Flammeovirga yaeyamensis: one gene and its partner. The protein of the gene in region 2 binds, or shares a complex with, the protein of the main gene of each other region. Links are inferred from orthologs where the notes say so. Each region holds a gene or a part of one and is shown on either strand. Other genes may lie near its edges. The genes, in order: KMW28_RS19425 and smc.

Region 1 (14,610 bases), 940 kb from region 2 along the record:
CTTCTTCCATTTCCCATTCATCCAAGAAATCGGTATATCTTCTCCATTTATGTCCATAGAAGTTCATGCTGTTACTGATTTTCATGTATTCAGCACCTTTTGCTTCCATTTCTAAGCTTACAATTTTATTATGTTGATTTACATATTTGATGTCGTTGGAACGATCATAAACAGCATAATCTGGAACAATATCTATATATTTTGGTTCGGGAGCTTGAGTATCTAATTTGATATAGTCGGTATACACTTTAGTTTCGTTACCTGCATTGTCTTTAAACTTTACATGTAACTTTTTTAAACCATCACCAGAAGTAAGCATCCAAGAGTGAATATGTTTTCTGAAAGGCATCCAATCTGCATCATTAAACACTCCTGTGTTACTGAGGTTCATGAATGTTGCTTCCTTACATTTTAAATCAATTTCTACTCTTCTAGAACGTGTATAATTACCTCTAGAAAAGTTTACTCGACCTGCATAAGGTGGTTTGGTATCTAGAATAGTGTAGGCTACAAAAACATCGGTTTCTCGACCGTTTGCTAAAAGGAATTTAAGGAAAACTTCTTTTTCCCCATCACCATCGTTAAGTGTCCAAAAATAGTGTCTTTGGTAATTCACCCATTCTGCATCACCAAAATCGTAATCATTACTAATGATCATTTTGATAGCATCAGGGATATTAATAGATAATTGGACTTCGGTGGTGTTGATAAGATCTCCGTTTTTGATATCCACACCAAATTGACCAAATACCTGAGTATATGAAATACTAAATAATAAGATTAATATATGTAAGAAACTTCTTTTCATATTCAATTGAACACATTTGAAGTCACTACTGCAAATATTGGGCAAATACTTATTGTTTATTAAAAACGATGGTTTTATACTAAAAAGATCTATGAAAAAGCTAGTTTTAAATTTTGAATCTTAAGAAACCTCCTGCCAATGAAATAGTACTTGTATTTGCCGATTGGGCAAAGTAAGATTTAACGTCATGGGTAGAGATACCAGCCTCGTAATTTCCTTTTCTTGAGAAATAAGTAACACCAAGTGGGAAGTTAAATACTTCGTTGTTACCACCATAGTTAAACCCTGTAGAGAAGGCAAATCTTTTGAAAGGTCTGAAATCACCTCCAATGGCATAAAATGGATTTTCTATGTTACCAGGCTCATTATTTTGAGGAATAATCACATCGAAACCAACATGTACTAAACGGAAAAACTCGTAGCTCGCTCCGAAGCGTAATATTGTCGGTAAATCAAATGATTCTTTTTTTGCATCAGTCGTCCAGTCTAAAGCAGAATTAGTTCCTGCAAATTGAAAGGCAGATTGATCGTTAATCAAGAAGTTGTAATTATCTAAACCTTGACCATTAATATTAGCTAGTTTACCATCATTAATTGAGTAAACTTGACCTTCCCAATTCATTTTACCGAAATTAGAAATTGCTGCACTTACCTTTAAGTTTCTTTTAATAACGAATGTCAGACCAAAATCAAGACCCCAACCCCAACCAGCATTTTTAGGGAAAAGTGCTTTTTGAGTCATAGAACGATTGTCTGCAGTAGTAGAGTTAATGATAGCATTGGCATCTGGAGATGCAGCATTCAATACATCTTCTGGGTTGACAAATGAAGAAGAGAAAACAGCATCTTTCATATTGCCATTATCATCTACTTCAAAATCAAGAATCATTAAACCTTGAATGTATTTTGCACCGAAACCTCCATAAATTGACAAATCGTATGTTTCTAAAATTTGTGCACCCCAAGCAGCATTATACTCTCTCACCCAAGTAGACTTGGTTTTTGTACCTGCTAATAGTTCACTATATGTTTGAGCATCGTCTACATTTTCGAAATATCCGCCTCTAACTTGAGAAATTTGTTCAGAAGTTAAAGGTTCACCTTGTCCAGTATGTCTTGGGTTATCGATGATACTTCCATCTGCTAATTCTAATTTAGGAAAGTAACTTGATGTCGCTCCAAAGAATAAAACCTCAGCTGCAAAAGCATTTGTTTTTACCCTCGTATGAACATTATCTCTGATGCTGATGGCTACACCACCCCATTTTTTGGGAAGTTGCATACTTGCACCAAATAACATAACACTTGCATCTACAGTGGTTACTTTACTGTCAAATTTATCAACAGCTCTTTGTTTATCCTCGAGACTAAATTTTGTAGTTCTGTAATCAGTCAATGCACTAAGAAGCTCCTGAGTGTTAATTGCCTCTGATGAAAAGATGAAGTTCGATTCGAGTAATCCAAAAGTAAATTTGGGATCTCTGTAATTTTTTTTGATTCCAAGATTGGCAGGGTTAATACCAATCGCTTGATAATCGGTCACAAAAGTAGTTCCTACACCGCCACGACCTGTGACAGAGTAGACACTCCCTTCCATTTGGGCATAAGTTATAATAGGTAGCCCCAGAAATATAGCAAAAAGTAGAAATCTATAGAGTTTCATATCAGCCTGAAGATAGTTTATGGTACTTAACCCCGTGATTTAATCAAAAAAGAAATTTGTTACGTTTTACTAGGGTGTTAAGAATTGTAAATATAATAAAACATGAGTGCATTTTCGTTAGTTCCTCTAAAAATTATTGAAAAAGTATATAAAGCATCAATAAATAGAAGATTTTTGATTAATTTTCCTTTAACTTTATTTATTAATGTCGATCTATAGTTTGGTCACGCCTAATTAAGATTACCACTCATATTTTAATATATAAATATATGCGTTTAAAGAAAAAGCACATATTCTTATCTTCTTTGGTGATTCTACCTCTATTATTCTTCTCTTTTACAAGCAAGAAATTAGGTAATCACTACTTCGAAATTGCAAAGAACATGAAGATCTTTGCTCAACTTTATCAAGAAGTAAATACATATTATGTTGATGATGTTAACCCTTCGGAGTTAATGACTACCGGCATAGAGGCAATGTTAGCTACGTTAGATCCCTACACAAATTATATCCCAGAAGACAGAATCGAAGATTATAGAACGATGACAACTGGTGAGTATGGTGGTTTAGGTGTTGTCGTAGGAAATAGAAATGGAGACATTACTGTCATTCTTCCTAATGAAGGTTACCCAGCTTACGAGGCGGGACTTCAGATTGGAGATATCATTAAGAAAGTAGATGGAGATGATATTTCAGGAAAGAATACAGAAGAAATATCTAAATATTTAAAGGGACAAGCTGGTAGTGAAGTCACTTTAACTATTAAAAGATTTGGGCAAGAACAACCTTTTGATGTTAAGGTGAAGAGAGAAAAAATCCAAATTAATAATGTCCCTTATTATGGCATGGTGACAGATAATGTAGGATTGATTCAATTGTCTGATTTTACTAGAAATGCTAGTAAAGAAGTTGGAGATGCGCTTACTGAATTAAAAGATAGAGGTGCTACAAAAATAATTATCGATTTAAGAGGTAACCCAGGTGGTTTATTGAATGAAGCGGTAAGTATTGTGAATTTATTTGTTCCAAAAGGTTCTGATGTGGTGTATACTAAAGGTAGAATCGAAGATTGGAACAAAACATATAAAGCTATGAATCCTCCGTTGGATACAGAAATTCCAATAGCTGTTTTAGTGAATGGTGGATCTGCTTCTGCTGCTGAAATTGTTTCTGGTTCGATTCAAGATTATGATAGAGGCGTTTTATTAGGATCAAGATCATTTGGTAAGGGATTGGTTCAGGCCACTCGTCCATTGGATTACAATTCAAGACTAAAAGTAACTGTAGCTAAATACTACATTCCATCTGGTAGATGTATTCAAGCTATTGATTATAGCCATAGAAATGAAGATGGAGAAGCAATTGTTGTTGCTGATTCTTTAAGAGAACAATTTAAAACAGCCAACGGAAGACCTGTTTTAGATGGTGGTGGTGTAATGCCAGATATCAAAGTAAAGCCATTCAACTTTGCTCAGATTACAGTTTCTCTAATTCTTAAAGGGTTGATTTTTGACTACGCTACTAAATTCCATCATGAGAATGAAAAAATTGTAGCTGCAAGAGACTTTAATCTATCTGATGCTCAGTTTGAGGATTTTGTAGAATGGTTAAAAGATAAAGATTATGGTTACCAAACGAAAGTAGAAGTAACTATGGAAGAGTTAGAAAAAAGTGCTAAAGAAGACAAGTATTACGAAGACATTAAAGATGAAATCGAAAACTTGAGAAAATTAGTTTATCATAATAAAGAGTCGGATGTGATTAAGTTTAGGCAAGAAATCACAGATGTACTTGAAGCTGAAATTTGTAAAAGATATTACCTTGAAGCTGGTGAAATCGAATCTACATTTACAGCTGACCTTGATGTAATTGAGGCGGTGAAAGTATTGAATGACGATGCACGTTATCAGAAAATATTATCTGGAAATTAATTTTCAGTGGTGATAAAATAAGATTTTTGATATAAAAGGTTACCTTAATGGTAGCCTTTTTATTTTTATTAAAATCTATGTTTTGGAACAGGATTTTACAATCTATTAACCTCAAAAAAATTAAACTACTATGGAAGAAATAAGTGATAATGAACTTTTTGAACTTATTGTTGAGATTTTTACTTACCCTTTCCACGTAGGTGGAAAAGAGTTTACTCCTCTATCTGTAATAGCTATTATTCTGGCTTTTGTCTTGGTTTTCTTTTTATCAAGTAGGCTAAGAAAAATGTTGGTAAATAAAATACTTCCCAAATATGGATTGGAAGAATCGGTAAGCTATAATATCGGGACGATATTTAGATATTCTTTTGTGAGTATTGGATGTATTATCATTTTTCAATCTTCAGGAATTAATCTTAGCTCATTATCAGTCCTAATTGGTGCACTTGGTGTAGGTATTGGTTTTGGTTTACAAACAATCGCTGATAACTTTATATCGGGTATAATCATATTATTTGAGCAACCAATTAAAGTAGGTGATATGGTTGAAATTGGTGATACTAGAGGTAAAGTGGTAGAAATCAATTCTAGATCGTCAACCATTTTAACCAATGATAATATTACGGTAATTGTTCCAAACTCTCAGTTTATATCAAATAATGTGATTAACTGGTCGCATAATGAGAAGAGAGTAAGAATAAGAATTCCAATTGGTGTATCTTATAACGAAGACCCAAAAAAAGTTAGAGAAGTCACTTTAGAAGTCCTTAATCATATTGATGGAGTGATGAAAAGTCCTGCTCCTGATTTAATGTTCGTAGAATGGGGTGATAACTCTATCAATTTTACCCTAAATGTATGGACTGTAAAATATTATTCTCAGCCAGGACATTTAAAGAGCTCCATCTATTATGCCTTGTTTGAGCGCTTTAAACATGAAGGTATTTCTATTCCTTTCCCTCAAAGAGATTTGAACTTAGGAAGCGGGTGGGAGCATTTTACAATGCCTAAGCAAAATGAAATAAGAGAAAATTAGTCTTTAATTTATATAAAGAAAAAGGCTTTCGTAGATGAAAATACACATCCACGAAAGCCTTTTTTTATTCTATTCTTTCAAAAGTAAAAGTAGCGACTGACGGATTGACCATTTCTCCATTTCCAAGTGGAGAACTTGTAATAATAGAAATGGGCTCTTGTGGTGTGGTAGGAGCATTTGGTGATGCAAAAGAAACTCCACTATCAGTGCCTGCATCATAATGCATGGGTTGTAAAGTGATTAACTCCACCCAAGCTCCTTCATTTATCAAATGGTAATTTTCGATAGCTACATACCAATCAGGGCTAGGAGCAATCATAGAAAATAAACTGATGTAGGGGTAATCCTTATCGACAGTTACCTCAAAACTAATACCACTAGAACCAGTAGAAAGACCACCTTCACTTATTAATACTGAAGCATTACCATCTTCAATTATGGAGTTTATTTCACTACTTAGGGTGCCTTTTCCACCAGTTTCGGCCATTATTTTAATACCTTCTGTAGCCAACTGCCCAACAGTTCTAAAACTAGTATCTTGATTGTGGGTCATACCAATAACACCAGAAAAGTGAGAGTTGCTAGGGTATTCGGTTGGATGACTGCTACTACTCCATGTTCCTTGGAAAGTGACTTTGTAGGTTGCTGTTTCTGAAAGCTCAGGAAGATTAGTAGGAGGAGTATCATTTTCGTTATTATCACAACCTAAAGAGAATAGGGCAATGGTAAATAGTAAGAGAAATTTCTTCATGATAAGTAGTATTTTTAATAGTTAATTAGGTGCTGAATAATGATTTATAATCACAATTTAATGATGTTTTGGTAATTAGAATGTGAAGTATTTCACATTCATAGAATTATTTAAACTGTTAAAAGTGTAAGTAAATACTTGAAAGGTCATTATTTATATAAAATTTAAATAATATAATTATTTAACATGTAAATATCTGATATTGTGTGTTTAATAGGTGTTTTTAGTTTGTTTGTCTTGGAAAAGTTAAATTGATTCTTTGTTATTGACTGTTAATTTGATGTCCGTTTTTTTAACACTAACGTTATTTGAAGAAGTAATTTTAATTATTCTTAACAAATCAATCAAATCTAATTAATCTATGAAAAAGTCAATCTATATCTTAACAACCACAGCATTTATGTTCTCATTATTTTCTTGTAATAAAGAAAATGATCCAGAGCCAGTAAAAGCAAAAATAGAAGTACCAGCAGAACAGGTTCAAGCCAAAACGGATTCTACAGAAACTAATCCAACTGTTCAGAAACCTGAAACAACCACAAGTACAGAAGAGGTGACAACAACTAAACCTTCCACTACAGATGAGACTCCTCAAGAAAATTCAGGATTAAAAGGAACGGATTCAACCCCGATCAAACCTTTTAAACAAGCACAAAAAGACTTTCTGACTTTTACTCAGAGTAAAGAATATCAGGAGTACCTAGAATCACAGAAACCTATACCTGACGGTTTCTTTATGACAGGAAATACTTACAAGTTTAAACAGCAAACTCCTAATGATGATTTCTTATCTGATGTAACCTTTTTAGTCATGTCGAAAGACTATATCAACATTAAAATCAAGTTGTTGAATTTTGATGGTACTAGCAATGACTACGGAAATGATCATTTATCATTTAAATATGATGAATCAACAAATACAATTTCGTTCCATGCTATGGGTAGAGATTACTCGGTTAATGTGAAAGAACTGAAAACACTTAAAAAATAACATCAGTTCAGGAAACTATATATAGAGTTAGTGATAGCTATATCTATATATAGTCTCCAATCTGAATGTCATAAACTGCAACAAAACTTAATACATCAGAAAACTAAATTAAACTAGAATTATCATGAAAAATTCAATCAAATTCATCGCACCACTAGCATTATTATTATCCATTTCAGCTTGTAATAAAGATAAAGATCCAGAGCCAGTAGCTCAGAAACCAAAAGTAGAAAAACCAGTTTTGGCCACAAATGATTCTACAGCTTCACAAACGCCAGATCAAACAGTAACAGAAACTCCCGAAGGAAATAAAGGAGATGAAGTTTCTGGAGTAGATACCAAGCCAGACGAAAACCAAGGTGGTTCTATTTCATCAAAAAGTTCTTTAAAAACCTTAGATAAGTTCACAAAAGAAGACGTAAGTCAACATGCTAAATTTGAAGACTATGGGTTTTCACTCCCTAAAAAAGACCAGCCAGCAGCTCAATTAAGTGAAAAAGTTCGTCCGGTAAACGATAAAGGTTTAACGGTTATACAAACTACCTCACCTGTTTCTAACAAGCAATTGGCTTCCATTCAAACGCCAGACTACCTTGTAAATAGAAAAGTAGATACTCAAATCATAAAAGAAACAACAGATAGAAGTGAAGATTTAAAAAGACCTCATAATGTGGAAATACCTTCCAACCTAGTTGGTCATACATTTAAATTTGAATACTATTTAGCATGGACTGGTGAAACAGTAGATTGTGAAATTCAATTCATTACTCCAAATACAGCAAATTATAAAGAATCAAATTATGCAAGTAGTGAAGATATGTTTGTTCGTTATAACAAAGCAGATGATTCGATTACCTATCAAATAGGTCAAGATGTTATAACTGTTCCAATTAGTGATTTACATTTCGTAAAATAGATGCCTTTTATATAAATAATTAATACCTGACTTTATTTTGATAAGGTCGGGTATTTTTTTAGGCCTATACATCCCAAAATAATCAAATAAGGAAGTAAGGGAGGTAAGAACCTTCCATCCCAATTTTCTGATGTTAAACCAACAACTAGACCTTGAAAAAGGATAAACAAAACAAATGATCTTAAAAGGAGATCCCACTTATTTATTTGTCGAATACCTAATACCGAAATAAAATAAAGAGGATAGAGGGTTACGGCAATTATCAGGTTATGTAAAGTGGAATAATATGGTTTAATATGTCCCCAAAAAAATAGGCTTTTAATAGTAAATAGTTGAATTGAGTACCATAAGTTACCAAAAGAAAATCCTATTAACTGTAAAAGTATATTCTGGTCTTTTGATATCAGAAAAGGAGAATCAATGGGTTGAATGAAATACGTGTATTTAGGGTAAATGATTTCTGCAATTAGATATCCTTCTATCATAAGCGGACCATAGAACGACATCATACGGTTTAAAATTATCAATAATAAAAGAAAGCCGATAGATGATATTCCAATTATATAGCTTCTTTTAATTTTTTTGGATTGATATAGTTCTAAGAAATAGGCAATGACAAGAGCACTTAATAATACAATACCATTAGGTCGTGTAAAAAATGTGAGTAAAAATAGGAAAGTGAATTTCCAGTACTTTTTTCGTGTGAAAAAATAAAAGGTGATTATAGAAAGTGATGTGAATAGAGACTCACTATAGATGATGTAATTCCACTCTAAAGAAATAGGGAAGAACAAATAGGCAAATGTCCCTAAAAAAGCAATTGTAGAATGATCTGAATATTTTTTAATTATCTGATATAAACAGACGCCACTGAGGAAGTTCAAAGCTAACTGTCCAACAACAATCGCTTCAATTTTTTGAGTAAATAGACGAAAGAATGTGATGAAAATACCATAAGTTAGGTACCATACGCTTCTATCGAATGTCATTTGATGATTAAGTATATCATCAGAAAGGTAGAAAAAGAAGCGAGAATCAGCACCTAATTTAGGTCCATTACTCTGCCACAATATACCATGTGTTATTAACCAAAGGATAAAAAGTAGAGGATAATGATAGGACTTTTTTTGGATAGAATTAAGCAGCTTCATCAATTCTCTTAATATCAAAATTGTTGAATCCTTCGTGTACTTCAATGGTAATTCTGTTTTGAGAAAGTAACTCTAAAACAGCTAGAAAGTTGAAAACAATGGCCACATTATTAAAATCTGCTTTAATTAAATCCATAAAACTAAACTTTTCTTTAGTTTTTAAGGTATCGATGATGCTGTCTTGTCTTTCTTCTTGAGAATAAGGATACTTTACTACCTGATGTCGAGGTGCATTTTCTTGGGCATCTAGCTTCTTTAAGGCATTTTGATAGAACTTTAGAAGGCTGAATAAGTCCACATTCTGAAGTTCGGCTTCTACTCCAATTTCTTCTTCAATATCAGAGACTTCGTTGGAGATGTTTCCTCTTTTTTCTCTATTTAGCATAGAAATTTCCCACTCTTCTAGTGTTTGAAGAACCGATTTGTACTTCATGTATTCTAAAAGGTGTTTGACTAATTCATCTCTTGGGTCGATATCATTGCCATCTTCGTCCTTTTCAACTCTTGGTAATAACATCTTTGCTTTAATACGCATTAACGTAGCCGCAACAACAATGAAATCACTCGCTAATTCAATATTAAGACGTTCCATATCTTCCATATACCCTAAAAAATCGTTGGTGATTTGTGAAATAGGAATATCATGAATGTCTAATTCATCTCTTTGAATAAAGAAAAGAAGGAGATCAAAAGGGCCCTCAAATATTTGAATTTTTATTTCGAAGCTCATTGTTATATGTTTACTCTGGTTCTACCAGATTCTTGTAGTTCAATCTTAATTACCTTACCAAACCCAAACTGAATTCGGAAGATATTTTTTAAAGGCATTTCGAGAAGGTAACATAAAATTACTCGCATTACAACACCGTGGGTTACAATAGCGATACTTTTACCTTCATCATATTGAATATTATCTTGCCAAAAATCGCATAATCTCGATTTTACGTCCATCAAAGATTCGCCATTTGGAGCCGCCTTATGATCAAAATATTTGGCCCACTCTTTTAAGTCAGCACCCAATTCGTGGAAGGTTTTCATCTCCCAATCACCATAATTAATTTCTAGCAAACGATCATCTTCAATGTGAATATCAGCAGGTAGTTTCTTTGCTAATTGTTTACACCTTTTTAGTGGACTATAAAAAATACTGGATAGTCCATCATCACCAATAGTTTGTTTTACTTCTTCGGCTTCAGCATCAAAATTTTGATCCAAATTTAAATCTGTTTGTCCATATAAAATTTTGCTTGCTTCGACATCAGGGGTAGTATGTCGAACAAGATAGATCGTCATGCTCATATAGTAAATTAGTTAGATTTCATGGCTGCTTTTAAATAACCTGCAGTAAAGCCATTTTTGGTTTTAATAATATCATCTGGAGTTCCTTCAAAGACAATGTCTCCACCGTTTTTACCTCCTTCAGGACCGATATCGATCATCCAATCGGCTGTTTTAATTACCTCCACGTTATGTTCGATAATAATGGCCGTATGTCCTTTATCAATCAATGCATTGATGGCTTTCATTAATTTATCGATGTCTTGGAAATGAAGTCCGGTCGTTGGTTCATCGAATACAAAAAGTACTCTTTCGGATTCTTTTAGTGTGCCTTTGGCTAAGAATGAAGCTAATTTTACTCTTTGTGCCTCTCCTCCAGAAAGAGTATTTGATGATTGACCCAAACGAATATAACCCAAACCAACATCAAGTAATGGTTGGAGACGCTGGATAATCTTCTTTTGGTCGGCAAAGAATTCTACCGCCTCGTCTACACTGAGTTCGAGGATGTCAGAAATACTTTTCTCCTTATATTTTACTTCAAGAATTTCATTTTTAAAACGCTTACCACCACAACTTTCGCAAGGAAGGAAGATATCCGCCATAAACTGCATCTCTATCTTGTTTGTTCCTTCACCCTGACAAGTTTCACAACGGCCTCCATCCACATTAAAAGAAAAGAAAGCAGGCTTGTAACCTCTATTGGTAGAAAGTGGTTGCTTAGAGAATAATTCCCTGATTGGATCGTATGCTTTAACGTAGGTTACAGGGTTAGAACGAGATGATTTACCAATAGGGTTTTGGTCGACAAACTCCACTTTGGTAATACTCTTGATGTTGCCATCGATTCGATCAATCTTTGCTTTTTCGTCTGTATGATTCCCCAATGCTCTGTTTAAAGCAGGAGTCAGACATTTTTTAACTAAAGTTGATTTACCACTACCAGAAACCCCCGTAATACATGTAATTACTCCCAATGGGAATTTGATATCAAGGTTTTTCAAGTTGTTTTCTTTGGCTCCTATCACTTCGATGTATTCTGACCAAGGTCTACGCTTTTCCGGTGTCGGAATAAATGATAATCCACTTAAATAACGAGTGGTATGCGATTGTTCTGGGTTTGCAATGGCTTCGTCAATACTTCCTTGGAATTGAAGTTGACCGCCATAACTACCTGCATCCGGTCCGATATCAATAATTTCGTCGGCCGCACGCATTACTTCTTCCTCGTGTTCTACTACGATAACCGTATTCCCCAATCGCTGTAATTCTTTTAGAACAACGATAAGGTTTTGTGTATCTCTTGGGTGAAGACCGATACTTGGCTCATCCAAGATATACATCGATCCTACTAATGCAGAACCTAAAGAAGTCGCTAATTTTATTCTTTGATATTCACCGCCCGATAAAGTACTTGTCAGACGGTTGAGGGTAAGGTAACCTAACCCCACTTTATTCATGTATTGCAATCTGTTCTTGATTTCTGCAAGAAGGCGATCGGCAATTTTATGCTCGTGTATGTTTAATTTGATTTTATCGAAAAAGGCACTCGATTCTTCGATAGGCATTAATACCACATCAATAATTGATTTACCATCGATTTTGACATATGAAGCATCTTTTCTAAGTCTTGAACCATGACATTCTGGGCAAACAGTTCTACCACGATATCTTGATAACATCACGCGGTATTGAATCTTATGCGTTTTAGAAGCTAAGTGATCAAAGAACTTGTTGATACCTTTAAACTTGCCTTTACCGTTCCAAAGAATATCCTTTTCATCATCAGATAATTCATTGTACGATCTAAAAATTGGGAAGCCGTTTTCGTGTGCATTATCCGTTAGAGGTTTCAACCATTTTTTCATGGTTTCCGTTCTCCAAGGCATAATCGCATCATCAATCACAGAAAGTGTTTTATCGGGAATGACTAAATCAGGATCGATACCTAAAATCTTACCGAAACCTTCACATCGTTTACAAGCACCGTAAGGGTTATTGAAACTGAAAAGGTTGACACTTGGTTCCTCGAAGATCATTCCGTCGGCTTCGAACTTATCGGAGAAGGTTGTGCTAATTTTATCTTTTCCTTTTTGGATAATTTCGATTCTACATTCGCCAACACCTTCGAATAACGCAGTTTGAATGGAGTCAGCTACTCTAAACTGATTCTCTTCATCGTCTTTTTTGACTGCGTTTCTATCAATTAGCATTTCCAAGGCTTCGAGATCTACCTTTTCACCTTTTTCTAAGCTTTCTACTAATTCTTCGATATACACCACTTGACCATCAGCAATCACTCTTGTAAAACCTTGCTGTAGTAGAAGGTTGAGAGCAATTTTTGGTTCACGTCCTTCAGGAATTTTTAATGGACAAGAGATAATAAACCTTGTGCCTTCCTTAAAAGTATAGATGTAGTTGACGATATCCGTTACAGAAGATTTACTTACTTTTTCTCCAGATATAGGTGAGTAGGTAGTACCTACTCTTGCAAAAAGTAATTTGAGGTAATCGTAAATCTCGGTGGTGGTACCTACAGTAGACCTAGGGTTTTTCGTTGAGACTTTTTGTTCTACCGCGATGGCAGGGCAAACTCCTCTGATGTATTCCACCTCAGGTTTTTCCATTCTGCCCAAAAACTGACGGGCATAGGAACTCAAACTTTCCACATACATACGTTGTCCCTCTGCAAAAAGGGTATCGAAAGCTAAGGAGGATTTTCCAGATCCTGAAACACCTGTGATGACCACAAAACTATTTCTAGGAATGGACACATCAACATTTTTTAGATTGTTGACTTTGGCTCCTTTGACAATAATGTATTCTTTGGGGTTGAGTTGATCTACTGAACGCATAAAAAGCTGATGGTGACTTTTGAAATCTTAGTTTTGAATAATCGGATCTACGTTTTAACGCACTACCATTATTCATATACAAGATGATAAAAAACAGACTATAAAATTAGAGAAATGCATTAATTAAACATCAAATAGTAAGAAAATATCTTGTGAATTGACGAAAAAATCATTGAACATTTATTCATCAATAAAAAAATATATCATTTTTGTAAGTAAGAGAAAAGTATTCAAGTAAAAACTAAACTAAATTTTCTCTTTGCTGGTAATTTAAGAAGAGGTGATCTTCACTTAATTCAATAGCCAAAATGATGTTTTTTTTAAGACTTTATTTAATCTGGGGTATCAGTATGTTCATGCTTGGGCTTTTACTGTTGTATCCACTTTTTGCGCTAGTTATTTGGGTGCCCAATAGGAAGCTATTGCCATTCACTTACTACCTAAATAAAGCTTGGGCCTATTTTACTTATATCATGATTTTGATTCCTATTAAAAAGGAAAAAAAAGTAAAATTGTCGAAGAAAGAGGCTTATGTATTTGTGAGTAATCATACCTCTTTTCTGGATATTCCTGCTTTGCAATTGATTGTGGATCAGTTTGTGATCTTTTTAGGGAAAAACAGTTTAGGAAAAGCACCTATTTTTGGATGGATGTTTAGAAATATCCATATCACTGTGGATAGAAAAAATTCGAGAAAGAATGAGGAACTCTTTCAAAAATCAATTGATAGATTAAAAGAAGGGTATAGTTTAGGGATTTTTCCTGAAGGTACTCAAAATAGAACGCCACCTACTTTGAATTCTTTTAAAGATGGGGCATATATAATTGCGATCCGTGCTCAAAAGCCTGTTGTGCCGGTGACTATTGTGAGTAATTGGAAAATATGGCCATCATTAGGCCCTTATTTAAAATGGACGCCTTTGCGTTTGGTACAGCATGCACCAATTTCTACAGAAGGACTCACTTTAGATGATGTGGACCGATTGAAAAAGAAAACGAAAGAGGTCATAGAAGCTGAATTGAAAAAGCATTACCCAAAAGAATATTCAACTAAAGGTTAATTGGTTTTTCTTATGATGTATAAAAGAGTTATTTCTTACTAATTCATGTGTTTTATTGAAATTATCTCAAATAAATCATTTAATTTGTGATATATTGATAAAATAATCAAACACTAATTATGATTATTGATAAAGATACTATAGAAAAAATTGCTCATTTATCCCGTTT
Region 2 (15,974 bases):
TTGTAAGGAGCATCAGGATTGACAATACCTACTGCGGTACCATAATTGTCTACATAAGTCTCGTCGACATATGGTTTAATATAGTCTAACCAAATCTTTTGACCTTCAGCCTCAAATCCTGTTGGAGAAGCGTTATTTAGATATTTGTATAAAAAATCTTTACTATGTTGATCCATATTGTTTTAAAATATTTTAAAAACAAACCTTAATCGTTTTCTATTACGTTAAGTTACATAGATCGATTTATTCTTGTATCATCTTTATGATTTTTTTTGGTGATATATTAAATTGAGATGTTTTTTGAACCATCATTTACATAAATATATATATGCGTGCATTAATCATAATAGATGTACAAAATGATTTTCTTACCGACGGACTATTAGTAGTCCCGGAAGGAGAGCAAATTATTCCAGTGCTTAATAACATAAACCACCATTTTGATGTAGTAGTGGCCACGAAAGATTGGCACCCTGCTACACATAAAAGTTTTGCACGAAATCATGAGGATCGAGAAGTAGGAGAAATTGTTGAAGTAAATGAAGTTCCTCAGATATTATGGCCTCCGCATTGTGTAAAAGAATCTCATGGAGCAGAATTCCCTTCTGATCTTAATACGGAAGTAATTGAAAAAGTATTTTGGAAAGGAACAAACGAAGATATTGATGATTACAGCGGGTTTTATGATAACGAAAAACTAAACGATACTGGTCTTCATGACTTTTTACAATCGAAGGGAGTAACTGAAGTTTATGTAGCAGGTATTGCTTTGGACTTCTGTGTGAAGTTTACTGCGCTCGATGCAAAATCGTTAGGTTATAAAACATTCATGATAGAAGATGCATCAAGAGGTATTAATTATCGACCAAATGATGTGCAAAACGCCATCACCGATATGAAAGTATCTGGTATAAGGGTAATAAAAAGCTATGAACTAGAAAAAGTATTTAGTGGAGATTATTAATTACTAGATAATCAAAGCCATAAAAAAAGGATACTCTAAAGTATCCTTTTTTTTATATCTAAGCTTGATCTCCCATATCAGAATCTATGCCTTCTGCACCTATCCTTCCAATTTCTTGGTCGATCATCCACATACCTTGTGGACTGTCTTCTCCAATAATATCAAAAGCATCAAGTATTGTACGTGCTGTTTCTTCCTCTTCTCTTTGTTCAGCAACAAACCATTGTAAGAATTGGAATGTGCTAAAATCTTTAGCTTGGAAACAACAGTCCACAATCTCATTAATAGCCTTTGTAACTTTAATTTCGTGCTCTAATACCAATTCAAATACTTGTCTAAGCGATTCGAACTCATAAGGTACCGGTGTAATTTCTGCAGCTAAAGCATGTCCACCAACTGCATTGATAAACTTGAAGAATTTCAACATATGCTGTCTTTCTTCTTCAGCATGCTCATATAAGAATTCGGCAGCCTTTACATACCCTTCTCTCTCACACCAAGAGGCAAACGAAAGATAATACTGTGAGGATTGATCTTCTAATTGTACCTGTTGGTTTAACATTTTCTCTACCTCTGGATTTAAAGAGGTCTGTAATCTTTTCTTAGTAATTGGCATTTTCGTAATATGGATGTAATTGTTCAAATTTTGTTAGGAAGCTATTCAATACTTTAATAAATTCAATTGAATATTTCCATTATCAGAGTTTAGATAGAAACTAATTTAAACCCATGCTTACAAAGTAAAAACTTTTCAAAGGATTTTGTTTCACATATCACTATAAATCTAGTTTGTGAATGTTTTTTAATAATTATTCTAAATAAAGTTTGGAATTTATTATGCATGCATACTATTTTAGCAGAACCAATAAAACATTATAATAAAAACTAAGCTGTATTTACTGTACAGCCTTATCCAAAAAATAATAACACATGAAAATTTTAGTTTGTATTAGTAACGTTCCGGATACGACAACAAAAATCAAGTTTGCAGACAACAAGCTTGACACCAATGGTGTTCAATTCATTATAGGCCCTTACGACGATTTTGCATTGGCTAGAGCCGTAGAAATCAAAGAAAAAGAAGGAGGGTCAGTTACTGTATTAAACGTAGGTTTAGCAGATACTGAACCATCTATCAGAAAAGCATTAGCTATCGGAGCTGATGATGCCGTAAGAATTAATGCAGAACCAACAGATTCACTTTTTGTAGCAAAACAAATTGTTGAATATGCTAAAGACAAAGGTTTTGATATGATTTTAATGGGTCGTGAATCTTCTGATTTTAACTCTGGCTTAGTTCATGGTCTTGTAGGCGAATTGATGGGGATTCCTTCAATTGCACCTGCTATGCGATTAGAAGTTGAAGGATCTACAGCTAAATTACATAGAGAAATCGAAGGCGGTCACGAAGAAGTGGAAGTGGGCATGCCATTCGTAGCGGGTTGTCAAGAGCCAATTGCTGAATGGAAGATTCCAAATATGAGAGGTATCATGATGGCAAGAAAGAAACCACTAGAGGTCGTTGAACCTGTAGGAGTAGACGGCTTAACATCATACGATTCGTTCGAATTACCGGCTGAAAAAGGCGATTGTAAAATGGTCGATGCAGGTCAGATGGACGAGTTAGTAGGTTTGTTGAAAAACGAAGCTAGAGTCCTTTAATATCAATTTACTTTTCCACTTAACACATAAAATAGAATAAAATGTCAGTATTAGTATTTATAGAAGCAGATAACGGGGTGATTAAGAAATCCTCTTTAGAAGCAGTTACATATGGTTCAAAATTAGGCGATGTTACTGCGGTAGCAATGGGCTCAATTGATGGATCTGAATTACAAAAAGTAGGTAAGTTTGGTGCAGCGAAAGTGCTTCATTGTTCAGACGAAAGACTAAACGATGGTGTTATTGCAGCCACAGCTACGTTAATTGCAGCCGCTGCAGCAGAAGTTTCAGCCGCTACAATTGTGATGTCACGCTCATCTTTGGTAGATGCCGTTGCTGCTAGAGTGGCGATTAAAACCAATAGTGCAGTAGTGGCAAATGTTCAGGATTTACCTGATACATCTAATGGATTTACGGTAAAAAGAGGTGTATTTACAGGAAAAGCATTTGCTTATGTAAGTGTTCCTGATGGAAATAAAGTAATTACAATCGCTAAAAATGTAGTTCAATTAGAAGAAACAGGTACAGATGCTGCAGTAGAAGAATTCTCTGTATCTTTCGGTGATGCTGATTTCGGAGTGAAAAGAGTGGGTGTGCATAAGCAAGAAGGTGATATCCTTTTACCAGAGGCAGATAAAGTAGTATCAGCAGGTAGAGGATTGAAAGGTCCTGAAAACTGGCAAATGATCGAAGATCTAGCAGGCACGTTAGGGGCTGCAACAGCTTGTTCTAAACCAGTATCTGATATGGATTGGAGACCTCACCACGAACACGTAGGACAAACAGGTATTAAGGTAGCTCCTCAATTATATATTGCTGTAGGTATTTCTGGTGCTATTCAGCACTTGGCAGGGGTCAACTCTTCTAAAGTGATTGTAGCGATTAATAAAGATCCTGAGGCTCCGTTCTTTAAAGCGGCAGATTATGGTGTAGTAGGAGATGCTTTCGAAGTAGTGCCTAAATTGATTGAGGCCATCAAAAATTCACAGAATTAGAAGAAATAAGCTTGAATTTTGGAATTGTTTCCAAAATTTAAAATTTATTTGTTAATATTTAGGGAACTTATTGATATTTATTAATAGTTCCCTATATTTGTAATACTTCGATGATACAATAGTATTATCAGAAGATTTTTTTAACTTAGTCGGACATTTTTTTCATTCTGGCAAACTACTGATGAAAATCGTATAAAGAACCTCAACATGAGAATGTTGAGGTTCAGTTTTTTATAGAGAATTTTGTTATTCTTTTTTCCGGTTCAGCTTCGCTAATTTCTTTTCTATTCTTTTAAAATCTTCTTCCAGACAATACTGAGTAGAATTTACTTTTAACGCTTTCTTATATTGTTCTATTGCTGATAGTAGATCACCAACTTTCAAATAGTAATCTCCTTTAATTTCTAAATTAAGTGTATTGATATCTAAGTCTAAGCTATGATCAATCCACTCTATAGCATGTAGTAATTGCTTTTTATTCTTCAGAAGGTCTCTTCCTGTTTTTGCACAACTGTACCATTCACTGTGGTAATAGAATAGCTTCTTATCATCGCTATGCAAATGTAAAGTATCGTCTTGAGAGGTAAACGAAAAAAGTAAAGGGATAAAGAGGACACATAAGTATTTAATAAATCGAGTTTTCATCTTTTTAGAACATTGAGAGAATATTAGTTACAAACTCTATGATTCAAAAATTGAAAACATTTATATAAATATCAGATTATCAGTAATTTATAATGTTGAGTCTAAATTAGTTAATGTACGTAAATGAACATCGTTTAAAATAAATGTACAGTATATTATTTTGAGGTAAACGCCTCTAACTGAGGAGTATTTCTGATATCTACAGGTACTACAGTAGTTACACCCTGTTCAATCATCGTTACACCATAGATTACATCTGTGCTTGCCATTGTTCTTTTGTTGTGGGTAACAATAATAAACTGTGAGTTTCCAGAGAATTTATTGATAATTCTACAGAACTTATCCACGTTGGCATCATCAAGAGGGGCATCCACCTCATCGAAAATACAGAATGGCGCTGGCTTTAATAAATAAATGGAGAACAATAGGGCAGTGGCCGTAAGTGTTTTCTCTCCACCAGACAATTGGTTAATTGTTAACGGACGCTTACCTTTTGGTTGAGCAAGAATCTCAATTTTAGAGTTCAAAGGATCATCCTCGTCGGCTAAACGTAAATCACAGTTGTCTTCCTCTGTAAATAACGATCGGAATACTTCCATAAAGTTATCACGAATCTGAGTGAAGGCAGTCATAAACTTCTCTTCAGCAATATTGTCGATGTCTTCAATCGTTTTCATCAATTGCTCTTTTGCCTTATTCAAGTCGTCTCTCTGACCCAAAATAAATGCATTACGCTCTTTGATTTCGTTGAAAGCATCAATTGCTGTATGGTTAATTGCACCTAGGTTGGCTAACTTACGTTTTGCATCCTCACTTACCTGCTCCAACTCGAAGATGTGCATGGCTTTGTATGGATTTTCTTCCTCGTCTTCTTCTTTGTTTTTATGAAGAAGCATTTGTTCAAGATCAACCTCAAACTCCACAGCAATTTTTTCTTTTACTGAGGTAAGCGATAGTCGTAAAGTACTGATACGCTCATTGGCAGACAGTAACTCCTGATCGATATGCTCTTTTTTCTGTTGTTCTTGTTTGATCTCAATTTCAGTATCAGCAATAAGTTCTTTGGCTGCTTTATAGGATGCTTCGGCTTCAAAAACACCTTTTTCGATGTTTAAACGCTCGATCTCCATACGTTCCAAAGCACTCGCACCCTCTTCATCCATAGAATCTGATTTTAATAACTCAGTTTCTACTTTTTGAATCTCTTCAAAATTGTGATCAATACGAAGGTGTGCTTTTTCTAAGTCTTCGTTTTTGAAATCAATTTCTTTTTTAAGAGAGTTATACTGATTTTCCTGCTGAAGGAAATTAATATGTAGTTGATTGTATTTGCTCGAAAGCTCTACTTTTTTCTCTTTCTCAATAGTTAATTGATCTTTCATCTCGAACAACTCTTCTTCCATATATTCTATGGCACCCGATTCAGATTCGAGTTGAGGTCTACCTTCTGATATTTCCACCTCAGCCTGACCAATTCTCTCCAAGATCTCTTCTTTTTTATTACTACTCTGTGCTAAGAATTTTGAAAATTCTTCCTTCTGAGTTTTAATTTTGATGAGTTCTTGAGAAACTACTTGTAAATTATGCTGAGCACTTTCCAATTCGTGCTGCATATTTACCTGTAGTAAAGATTTATGTTCTGCTTGCTTTTCTACTTTCTTGATGTGAATTTCTTGAACTTCTTGTTCCAGACTTTCAATCTCTTCTGTCAATTGTTCTAAGTGTCTTACTCTACCTAAAGATTTACCTTCAAAAGATCCCGTAGAACCACCAGAAATAGCTGACTTACGTCGAATCGCCTTACCATTTTTCGTGACTAGAATAACACTGTCGTTTTTAGGTAAGTTATTCTGATTGCGATGCACAATGTACACTCCGTCCAATAAGTACATAATGAGGTAAGCGTACTTATCGTCGTAATCTACCACTTCTAATGCAGGGATAGCATCATCAACAGATTTTCTTGGAGAAGGTTTATAGCCTTCGAATTTATCAAGTAGTAAGAAGTTGGCTTTACCTTTTTTCATTTCTTCTAAAAGGTTCACCGCCTTCCAAGCATCATCTTCTGTTTCTAAAACAAAATAGTTTAAATAAGGAGCTAGATAGCCTTCAATTGCAACACGGTACTCATCATTACAATGCAGCGTATCGGATAACATCGGAGCTTCTTTTGCCCAATCGGTATTTTGCTTTAAATATTTGATGGCCTCAGGATATCCCTCAAGGTTGTCCACCAAAGATTTAGTTAATTTATGTTCGTTCTTTTTGGCATCAAGAATTCTAAAAATTTCTGATGAACGATCCTTAACTTGTTCTAATTCTTCGCGGCAAGCTCTTATTTTTTCTTGATGTTGGGTGTGTTTTTCTTTCACCTCATCATACACCACTTGAGCACTTAAACGTTCGCCTTCTAAAGAGGCATATTGTGTATCAAACTCTTCTAAACTAGAGGCTTTATCGTTCGATTCTTCATGAGCTCGTTCTAATTCTTGCTTTAATGCAGAGAGCTGTACCTCATTGATTTCGATCTTTTGCTTCAGTTGGAAAATAACAGATTGCTTGTTCTTTACCATCTGCTCAAACTCGTTGGTTTTTACTTCCAACTCATCTGTTTTTTGCGTTTGATCGTCTCTTTGTCTTTGGGTATTGTCCAATTCATGTTCTACTTCCATCACCATTTTTTCGATGGAGTTTAACTGAATTTGTAACGCTTCAATACCTTGTTGAGAAAGGGCTACTGCTTCTCTGTCTTGTGTTGCCTGACTTTGAAGGGTTGCTTTTTTCTCTTCCAAGAATCGTCTTCTTTCTCCCTTAATCTTTTTCTCCGACTCAATCTGACGCATTTTTAAAATATGCTCATTCAAAGTCTTTTGGCGAGAAGCCAACAATTCTTCTTTATCAATAGATTCCTTTTTCTCCTTAGAGATAGAGGCTTCTAATGTTTCTACATTCTTTATAGTCTGATTTCTCTCCTCATTGATGTTGGTCATTTTATCGGCCAACGTATGCAGTTCATCTGCCTGAGTAGATACTTTTTTCAGTGCTAATTCAATACTAGAAGCTTTATACGTCTGCTTTAATTTGATATAGCGTTGTGCTTGTTTTGCTTGTCTTTCTAATGAACGCATGTTCTTCTCGACCTCAAATAGAAGGTCGTCTACACGTTCTAAATCAGCATCCGTATCTTTAAGTTTTTTGAGCGTTTCTTTTTTACTTTTCTTGAATTTTGAAATTCCGGCTGCTTCCTCGAATAAAGTTCGACGAGCATTTTGAGTATCATTCAATAGTTCATCAATCATCTTTAATTCGATGATCGCATAACTGTCTGATCCAATACCAGTATCTAAGAAAAGTCCGTGAATATCTTTTAAACGACAAGGGACCCCATTCAAAGAGTACTCACCTTCACCAGAACGGTAGAAACGTCTTCCAATAGTTACTTCTGTGTATTCTGTTGGTAAAAGGTTTTTATTGTTGATAAACGTGAGATACACCTCAGCCATTTGAAGGGGACGTCTCGATTTTGTGCCATTAAAAATGATGTTGTCCATCTTGTCCGAACGCAAAGCTTTTGTACTTTGCTCGCCAAGAACCCATCGTATAGCATCAACAACATTGGATTTACCACTACCGTTAGGTCCTACGACAGCAGTAATACCCGAATCAAAGTTTAAAGTGACCTTATCACCAAAACTTTTAAAACCTTTTATTTCTAACTTTTTTAGTAACATTTCATAACTATTGGATCTTTCAAATGTAACTAATAAAAGATTTTGTTGCATAATAAAAGCCACCCTAAATTAGGGTGACTTCAATATTTTTTTATGATAAACAGCTGAAATTAGTAAATCGTATTATTTATTTTTCTTTGCGATATCGACTTCTTTGTTGACTGATTTGAGATATTCCCTTGAAGCTACTTTAAATTCTCCTGGGAAATTTTGAGAAAATGTGATTTTTGCAGCTTCATAATTTTTTTCATACATCTGAATCATGCCAATAAGCATAAGTGCTTTATACTTCGTTTTCGATTCTTTTGTATTCATTATTGTTAAAAGCTTATCTCTAGCATCATCAAATTTATTCTCTTTGTAATCGATGATTGCCTCCATAAATCGAACATCAGGTAGTGGGATTCCGCATTGTTCAAATTCTTTGATGTGCTTTTTAGCATTAGCATAATCACCGTATTTAATTTCTAAATCAATTAAGTCGGCCAAAATTCTAACTTTTCTTGTATTATCCATTTGAATGGAAACCTTATGTTCTAAAAGCTTTACTACCTCATGTCTATCCAAAGTATTTTCTTTGATTTCAATAAGTAAATCATAAGCAGGCTCAAAGGAATTATTCATCTTGATCACAGCATTAAGAATCTTTTCAGAGCGTTTAATGTCGTACATCTGAAAATGACTTAAGGCCAATTGATATTGATATTTTGGAGACATTGAAGTTGTCTTGCTTTTAATCTTCCCGTTGGTTACTTGGCTAAAAGCAGAAGTGGCATTCTCATATTCTTCGAGAGAGTGATGTGCAAACCCTAATTCATAATAATAATGATCATGAGCTTTTCCTTTTTCTTCCTCCATTTTATCGATAGCAATCTGCATACTTGTTTTCGCCAATTCATAGTTTTTTGTTACATAATTATGATATTTGGCATCCATATATAAAATATAGCTATTCTGAGGATGAACACTCTTGGCATCTTCCAAATGAGGACCTGCTTGATCGAATTTTCCTGTTTTATCAAGTATATTGATAATTCTAGTTTTATAGGCCAATTTTCGATCTAAGTCCGGAGTGATCCGGAAGGCTTCGTCTAGATGTTTAATGGCCATTTCATAATCTTTGTCATCTTTAGCAATTAAAGCTAATTTAAGATGTGCATCTAAATTATTAGAGTCAAGCTCAATAGTTGTATTAAAGGCGTCAATAGCCTCTCCTAGTCTTTTATGTCTTATCTGAGCAAGTCCTAAGGCATAATAATATAAAGCATTTGTGGAATCCTTGGCAATGGCAATTTCATAGGACATTATCGCTTCAGGTAATTGGCCGACACTTGCATAAACTTCACCTTTTACAAAATAATCTTCGGCAGAAGATTCGTCTTGAGCAAAGGTCGTTGAAGCAGCAATAAGTATTATAAGTATTAATGAGTAAAGTCTTGTCATCGTAAATAAGTAAAGTGGTAGTATATTGGATTATAGAATACTCTATTAAATTAACAATTTGTCAAAGTAATTCTTTCAAAATTTAAAGATTATTTGACTTATATGTATGGTTTAAATGAAAATATAAGGATTTTAATCTGTTGATTATTAATATTTTGTGATTTTATTGAATTGAATTTAAAATGGATGAAAATAATAAACATTGGTTAGATCATTTTGATCGGCTTGAAATGAAAACGTTAGAGAAGAAAGCGTTAAAAGTGATGAGGAACCAAAGTATCCTACTCATGGAGAAAATGTCATTACAACCTCGAGATATTTTAGGAGGGATGTGGGCCTCTATGCATTTGGATACACCATTGTTTGGAGCTTTGTTTTTATTAGAAGATAAGGTTATTTTCGTTGGTGGTCATCCATCAAATCTTCAATTGCAAACTTTAGAGTGGCCTTGGGGACAAATCGAAAAGTTTCAGAAATTGGAAGACCCTAAATTAGGGATAGTAAAAATCCTTGAAATGTATGTAAGCGATAAAAAAATTAGATTTGGTGGAATGAAAGGGTTTGTTCCTTCATCATTTATACTTATACTAGAAAAAATTTGGTTTGATCATCATTCCAACTAATCACTTGATGTTGTATCAAATGATATTTTACACACTTAACCAACCTTGAATAATAAACACTCGATGTCATGATAAAGGCATCAGCCTATTGAATGAATATCAAACAATAGGAAAACAACACAAACATAAACATGAAAAAAATTAAACGATTACTTGTTGCAAATAGAGGCGAAATTGCCGTAAGAATCATCAGATCAGCTAAAGAATTAGGAATACATACTGTTGCCGTATACAGTGAGGCTGACCAAGAGGCTCCTCATGTATCTTTAGCAGATGATGCTGTTATTATTGGACCTGCCGCTTCTTCAGAATCTTATTTAAAAATTGATAAGATTATAGAAGTATGTCATCAATTTAAAATAGATGCAGTTCATCCTGGCTATGGATTTTTATCTGAGAACGCCTCTTTTGCTCAAAGAATAGAAAAAGAAGGAATCATTTTTATTGGTCCATCTGCCCACGCCATTGAGGTAATGGGTAGTAAATTGATGGCCAAACAAACGGTACAGAAATACGATGTACCTTTGGTTCCCGGAGGCGATGAGGCGATTACAGATATTGCTGCTGCTGAAAAAATGGCGGAAGAAGTGGGATATCCTATCCTGATCAAAGCTTCAGCTGGAGGTGGCGGAAAGGGAATGCGTGTTGTGGAAAACGAAGAGGAGTTTGTCTCTCAAATGGACAGAGCGGTGAGTGAAGCACAAAATTCTTTTGGTGATGGTGCAGTGTTTATCGAGAAGTACATTCAATCTCCCAGACATATTGAAATACAAATTTTAGCCGATACACATGGAAATGTAGTGCATTTATTTGAAAGAGAATGTTCTATACAACGTCGACATCAAAAAGTAATAGAGGAAGCACCTTCTTGCGTACTGACCGAAGAGTTACGTAATGAAATGGGTGAATGTGCGGTACGAGTGGCAAAATCATGTGATTATGTAGGTGCAGGAACCGTAGAATTTATCTACGATAGTAGTGGAGCATTCTACTTTTTAGAAATGAATACTCGTCTTCAGGTAGAGCATACGGTAACTGAAGAAATTACTGGACTAGACTTAGTGAAAGAACAAATTAGAATTGCAGAAGGAGAAAAGTTGGGTTATAAGCAATCTGATTTAAAAATAAATGGTCATGCCATAGAAGTTAGAGTTTATGCAGAGGACTCTTATCAGAACTTCTTGCCGGATACAGGTGTTTTGCACCGATATATAGAGCCAAGTGGGGAAGGGGTTCGTGTAGATAGCGGATATAAACAGGGAATGAAGATGGAGATGCATTATGACCCTATGATGAGTAAATTAATTGTTTGGGGTGAAAATAGGAAGGATGCAATTCAAAAAATGTTACAGGCCTTAGAGGATTATAAGATCTCTGGCTTAGAAACTATTCTACCTTTTTGTAAGTTTGTATTGCAACATGATGCTTTTGTTAGTGGTGATTTTGGGACTCATTTTGTTGACAAATACTATGATCCGAAATACCTTGAAGAAGAACTTACTGACAATGAGCAATTCGTTGCAGCTTCTGTTTTAGCAGAGCTATTTTTTGATAATAAAAAATCGGAGGAGACCTCTTCTCTGATCAATCAAACAACCCCTTGGAAATTAAAACGATGACTTTAAAGAGTATTATAATCACCTGTTTCATCACTTTAAACATTTTATTTTTGACCTCTTGTGCAAAAGAAGCGAACATTTCACAAGAAGAATTTGATATGACTACCTGGAAGAACGATCCACAAGGATGTAAAGGGGAACGTATTCAATTAGATCAAGATTTTATGAGTGTCAAAGATCGATTATTAGGGGTAAGCATTGCTGGTGTTAGACAAACATTAGGAGCTCCAGATAGAGTAGATCTTGATAATAGAAGTACAAAACAATATGTTTATTTTGTAGGGAAAGGTGGTCAATGCTCAGAAGGAGATTCTACAGCGGTAGGTAAATCATATAGAGTGTATTTTGATGCCCTTGAGATGGTTAGAGAAATATCACCAGAATTATAAAAAAGAGGCTATCTTATATTTAAATAAGACAGCCTCTTGTTATCTAGGAGGATGTGTAAGTTATTTCATTAACACATCTATTTTAAGCTGGCCATATTTAATATGGTCTTAGGTGTGTGTAAGATAACTAGAGTTGTTAAAGTCCTTTTACGTAGTTATGTGTTAATGACTTTGAAAGTTCGGTAAAAAATATCAAATATTAAAATTTTAAAAAAGAAGATCGAATAACTTCAATTTTAAAAATAGAAATGTTGATAAGAATTAGCTGCAAACTGCTTCACATTATATGTTCATTAAAAAGATTGAGGAGTGGATTTAAAAGAATTAAAACAGTTGGTGAATGAAGGGGAAGGCTTTAAAATTGAGTTTAAGAAAAAAGCGGCTGACCCATTTAAAATAATGAAGGAAGTTGTTGCGTTCGCTAATAAATATGGAGGATACCTTATTGTTGGTGTGGCTGATGATGGACGAATAGACGGATTTACGGATATTGAAGGGGAAAAGTTTGTATTGGAACAGGCAATCAAGAAGTACTTATCGAGAAAAATTGAATATAGCATTCATATTGTGCAAGTTAGTGCAATGCGACAAGTATTGGTATTTGAAATTCCACCTTCTGATAAACAACCTATTTTCTTATTATATAATTTAAAAAGAAGAATTGGAAAACCTTACATTCGAGTAGAGGATAAAAGTGTACAGATGAGTAAGGTGATTCGAAGAATCTTAAAACAAAGAAGTAAAGAGGAACATCACTCAGTTACTTTTGGGGAGGAAGAAAGGAATATTCTACAACTTATTGATAAAAATGGCTACACCACAGTCGACGAGGTCGTTAAAACTTTTTCATTAGAAATTGATGTGGTAGAAGACAAACTGATTGATCTTTGTCTAGCCAATATTTTACAAGAAATGCCTAGGGAAATGGGGGATAGGTTTATCATTCATCCTACTTCACGATTGTCTTGGAAGTAGTCAGATGTGAGATTTAAGCGGATTTCAGACTGCTTAAATAAACTCTTTAAAAACCCACGATTTCAATCGTGGGCCTCAAGAATATCAATACTATTTTTGCCCCAACTCAATAAACGGAATAATCATCTCATCGATAGATATACCGCCGTGCTGGAAAGTATCCTTATAATAACTCACATAATAGTTGTAGTTATTAGGATAAGCGAAGAAATAATCTTCCATAGCAAAAACAAACGAAGTGGAAACTTCAGTTTTCGGTAAACCAAAATCCTCTGGATGTTTTACAGCCAATACATTTTTCTTATTATAAGATAGATTCTTTCCTTGCTTGTACCTCAAGTTGGTATTTGTTTCTCTATCGCCTACAATTTTGTATGGTTTTCTAGTTCTTACCGTACCATGGTCTGTTGTGATGTACACCTTACAATCTTTTTCAGCAAGAATTTTCAACATTTCATACAAAGAAGAATGTTCGAACCACGATTTTGTAATTGATCGGTAAGCAGCTTCGTCAGGAGCCAGTTCTCTTACCATGTTGGTGTCTGTTCTTGCATGAGAAAGCATATCTACAAAGTTGTATACAATAGCATTGAACTTCCTATGCATTAATGAGTTGATCTGATCATTTACCTGCTTCCCTTGAGAAGTTCTAATGATCTTATGGTAAGAGTATTTTCCATCGATTCTATGACGAAGTAATTGCTCTCCTAAAAGTTCTTCTTCGTAATTGTTCTTACTTTCTTCATCGTTATCGTTTACCCACCATTCTGGATAAGTAGCTTCAATTTCAGAAGGCATAAGGCCAGAGAATATCGCATTTCTAGCATACGCAGTTGTCGTTGGAAGGATAGGACAATACACATCTTCTTTTACCGAGTAAAGTTCAGATATTAATGGCTCAATTACTTTCCATTGATCATAACGTAGGTTATCAATAAGTATAAAGAAAACAGGTTTATCATTCTCTTTTACATATGGAAATACCTTTTCAGCCAATAGTTCATGAGATAGAACAGGACGTTCATCTGGCTCATCCATCCAATCTTCATAATTATCTTTTATAAAGCGACAGAAGTTATGGTTGGCTTCGTTTTTTTGCATTTCGAAGACCTCACTCATACTTTTATTTTCTGTCTGATTAATTTCTAGATCCCAATAAACAATCTTTTTATAAGTCTCTACCCAATCTTCCCAATCCATATCGTTCATAAACGACATCATGATACTTTGGAAATCTTGTTGATAGGCAGAGTTGGTTTTTTCATCGACCAACTTCTTTTTATCAAGTAATTTTTTTACGGAAAGTAGTATTTGTTTTGGGTTGATGGGCTTGATAAGATAATCGGCAATCTTGGCACCAATCGCATCCTCCATAATGTATTCCTCTTCAGATTTGGTAATCATCACTACAGGAATACTTGGTCGGATTCTTTTTATTTGTTCAAGCGCTTCAAGTCCGGTCATACCTGGCATATTTTCATCCAGGAAAATGATATCAAACTCCTCTTCATCACATTTCTCAATGGCATCTAAACCACTTAGTACAGGCGTAACTTCATATCCTTTTTTTGTAAGGAATAATATATGTGGTTTTAGTAGATCGATTTCATCGTCTGCCCATAAAATTCTTTGTTGACTCATCCGGAAGGGTATTATTAGATAAACTGTTTCTTATTTTTACTCAAGACACCGATAAATGGTTTCGGTTGGAATATAAAAATATGGATTTATAACAAATTAAGAAATACTAAGGACTTATTCGGTAATTATATTCGTAAAACAAAAATATTCTTATCTTCTAAAATGTTATTTTAATATCTTCGTTATATAATTGTAACATTCTCTGGTATCTATGATATTTCATCAAATAAATTGGATGAAATACTCATTACTAGTGAATTAAGTGATCTTAAATAAAAACTTTTCAAATATCAGAAACTGTTTATATCTCATTCTAATTTAGTTTTTGATGTTGAACCGATAAAATAAAATTAAATTGATTTCAACCTTATTAGATTATGGAAGAAAATTCAAGTACCCAAAAGAAAAATTTATTACTCATCATTGGCCCAATCTTCGGGGTGATTCTACTAGGAACAACTATATTTTTATATTTCTTCGGAGGAAGTTCCGATGAAATAGATCCAAGCCTGGTTGATATAGACGAGTTCGTAAAAGAAAATACAGTGTGGAACCTTAATGGTGATGCTGTGGAAGGAAGTGCAGTGGCAATTACTGTTCGTTTTCCTAATATGAACCTAAAACAAGTCGAAGATGCTTTGGAAAGAGCAGATCAAAATGTACGTCAAGTAGATGCTGACATCAGAAACGTTTGGGGTAAATTAGGGGATGATACTTCAGATTTGGAAAATAGCCTTCGAAATCTTCAAGGAGATTTATCGACAATGGAAAACATCTATCATCATACTGAAATTTTATCCAATTCTGTCAGTAGAGGTGATGCAAATGAGGAGAGTCCTGCCGTAAGAGCTACTTTAAATAAACTTTTAAGTACTAGAGAAGGCTATATCAGAGACATCAATACTATGCAAGAAAACATTGATAAGGTATTGACGGTTTTAGAAGACTCGAGAAATCAGAATGCCACTATCGGAGGGGTAAGAGAAGCCATTGAGGAATTAGAAATTGCAAATAAAAGGTTATTTGAGGAGGGAAGGTCTCTATTAAAAACCCTTTTTGCTTTCGAATATGTGTATAATAACCATCGTAAATCGAATGCAGATGGTAAAGATATTGATGTATTCTATATTGATCTTCAAGACTATTTATACGATAGAATTATAGTAGAAAAATCTCAAAATAGTTTTTATCGTAAAAAAGGGAAATTTGATAAAGTAGTGACAGAAACCAAAGACCGCCTAGGTGTTTTGGATGATGTTGTGGCTCTAAAACAAAAACGAGAACTGA

Evidence for each region.
Region 1: the proteins of smc (region 2) and KMW28_RS19425 are in contact, whole or in part, in a crystal structure (PDB 3ZGX), measured with the Bacillus subtilis proteins. The link is inferred for Flammeovirga yaeyamensis from one-to-one orthologs.

What each region holds. Positions count from the first base shown.
Region 1 is NZ_CP076132.1:4,877,597-4,892,206, reverse strand. What follows is about bases 8,106-10,880. They hold KMW28_RS19425 (segregation and condensation protein A), read right to left. Parts: upstream 9,978-10,880; coding sequence 9,234-9,977; downstream 8,106-9,233. Other genes in these bases: uvrA (excinuclease ABC subunit UvrA), read right to left, coding at 10,555-10,880; cobC (alpha-ribazole phosphatase family protein), read right to left, coding at 9,980-10,546; KMW28_RS19430 (glycosyltransferase family 39 protein), read right to left, coding at 8,129-9,247. Outside these bases: KMW28_RS19465 (hypothetical protein), read right to left, coding at 1-808; KMW28_RS19460 (DUF5723 family protein), read right to left, coding at 915-2,471; KMW28_RS19455 (S41 family peptidase), read left to right, coding at 2,741-4,402; KMW28_RS19450 (mechanosensitive ion channel family protein), read left to right, coding at 4,533-5,438; KMW28_RS19445 (spondin domain-containing protein), read right to left, coding at 5,503-6,189; KMW28_RS19440 (hypothetical protein), read left to right, coding at 6,551-7,180; KMW28_RS19435 (hypothetical protein), read left to right, coding at 7,305-8,096; more of uvrA, read right to left, coding at 10,881-13,380; KMW28_RS19410 (lysophospholipid acyltransferase family protein), read left to right, coding at 13,854-14,441; Asp-tRNA(Asn)/Glu-tRNA(Gln) amidotransferase subunit GatC, read left to right, coding at 14,561-14,610. UniProt on the Bacillus subtilis protein: Participates in chromosomal partition during cell division. May act via the formation of a condensin-like complex containing Smc and ScpB that pull DNA away from mid-cell into both cell halves.
Region 2 is NZ_CP076132.1:3,933,570-3,949,543, reverse strand. What follows is about bases 4,222-8,360. They hold smc (chromosome segregation protein SMC), read right to left. Parts: upstream 7,998-8,360; coding sequence 4,422-7,997; downstream 4,222-4,421. Other genes in these bases: KMW28_RS15510 (tetratricopeptide repeat protein), read right to left, coding at 8,121-8,360; KMW28_RS15520 (hypothetical protein), read right to left, coding at 4,222-4,266. Also shown: KMW28_RS15545 (M42 family metallopeptidase), read right to left, coding at 1-176; pncA (bifunctional nicotinamidase/pyrazinamidase), read left to right, coding at 329-964; KMW28_RS15535 (ferritin), read right to left, coding at 1,023-1,580; KMW28_RS15530 (electron transfer flavoprotein subunit beta/FixA family protein), read left to right, coding at 1,895-2,626; KMW28_RS15525 (electron transfer flavoprotein subunit alpha/FixB family protein), read left to right, coding at 2,668-3,621; more of KMW28_RS15520, read right to left, coding at 3,868-4,221; more of KMW28_RS15510, read right to left, coding at 8,361-9,440; KMW28_RS15505 (hypothetical protein), read left to right, coding at 9,623-10,063; accC (acetyl-CoA carboxylase biotin carboxylase subunit), read left to right, coding at 10,195-11,682; KMW28_RS15495 (hypothetical protein), read left to right, coding at 11,733-12,071; KMW28_RS15490 (AlbA family DNA-binding domain-containing protein), read left to right, coding at 12,381-13,046; T9SS response regulator signal transducer PorX, read right to left, coding at 13,137-14,687; KMW28_RS15480 (hypothetical protein), read left to right, coding at 15,065-15,974. UniProt on the Bacillus subtilis protein: Required for chromosome condensation and partitioning.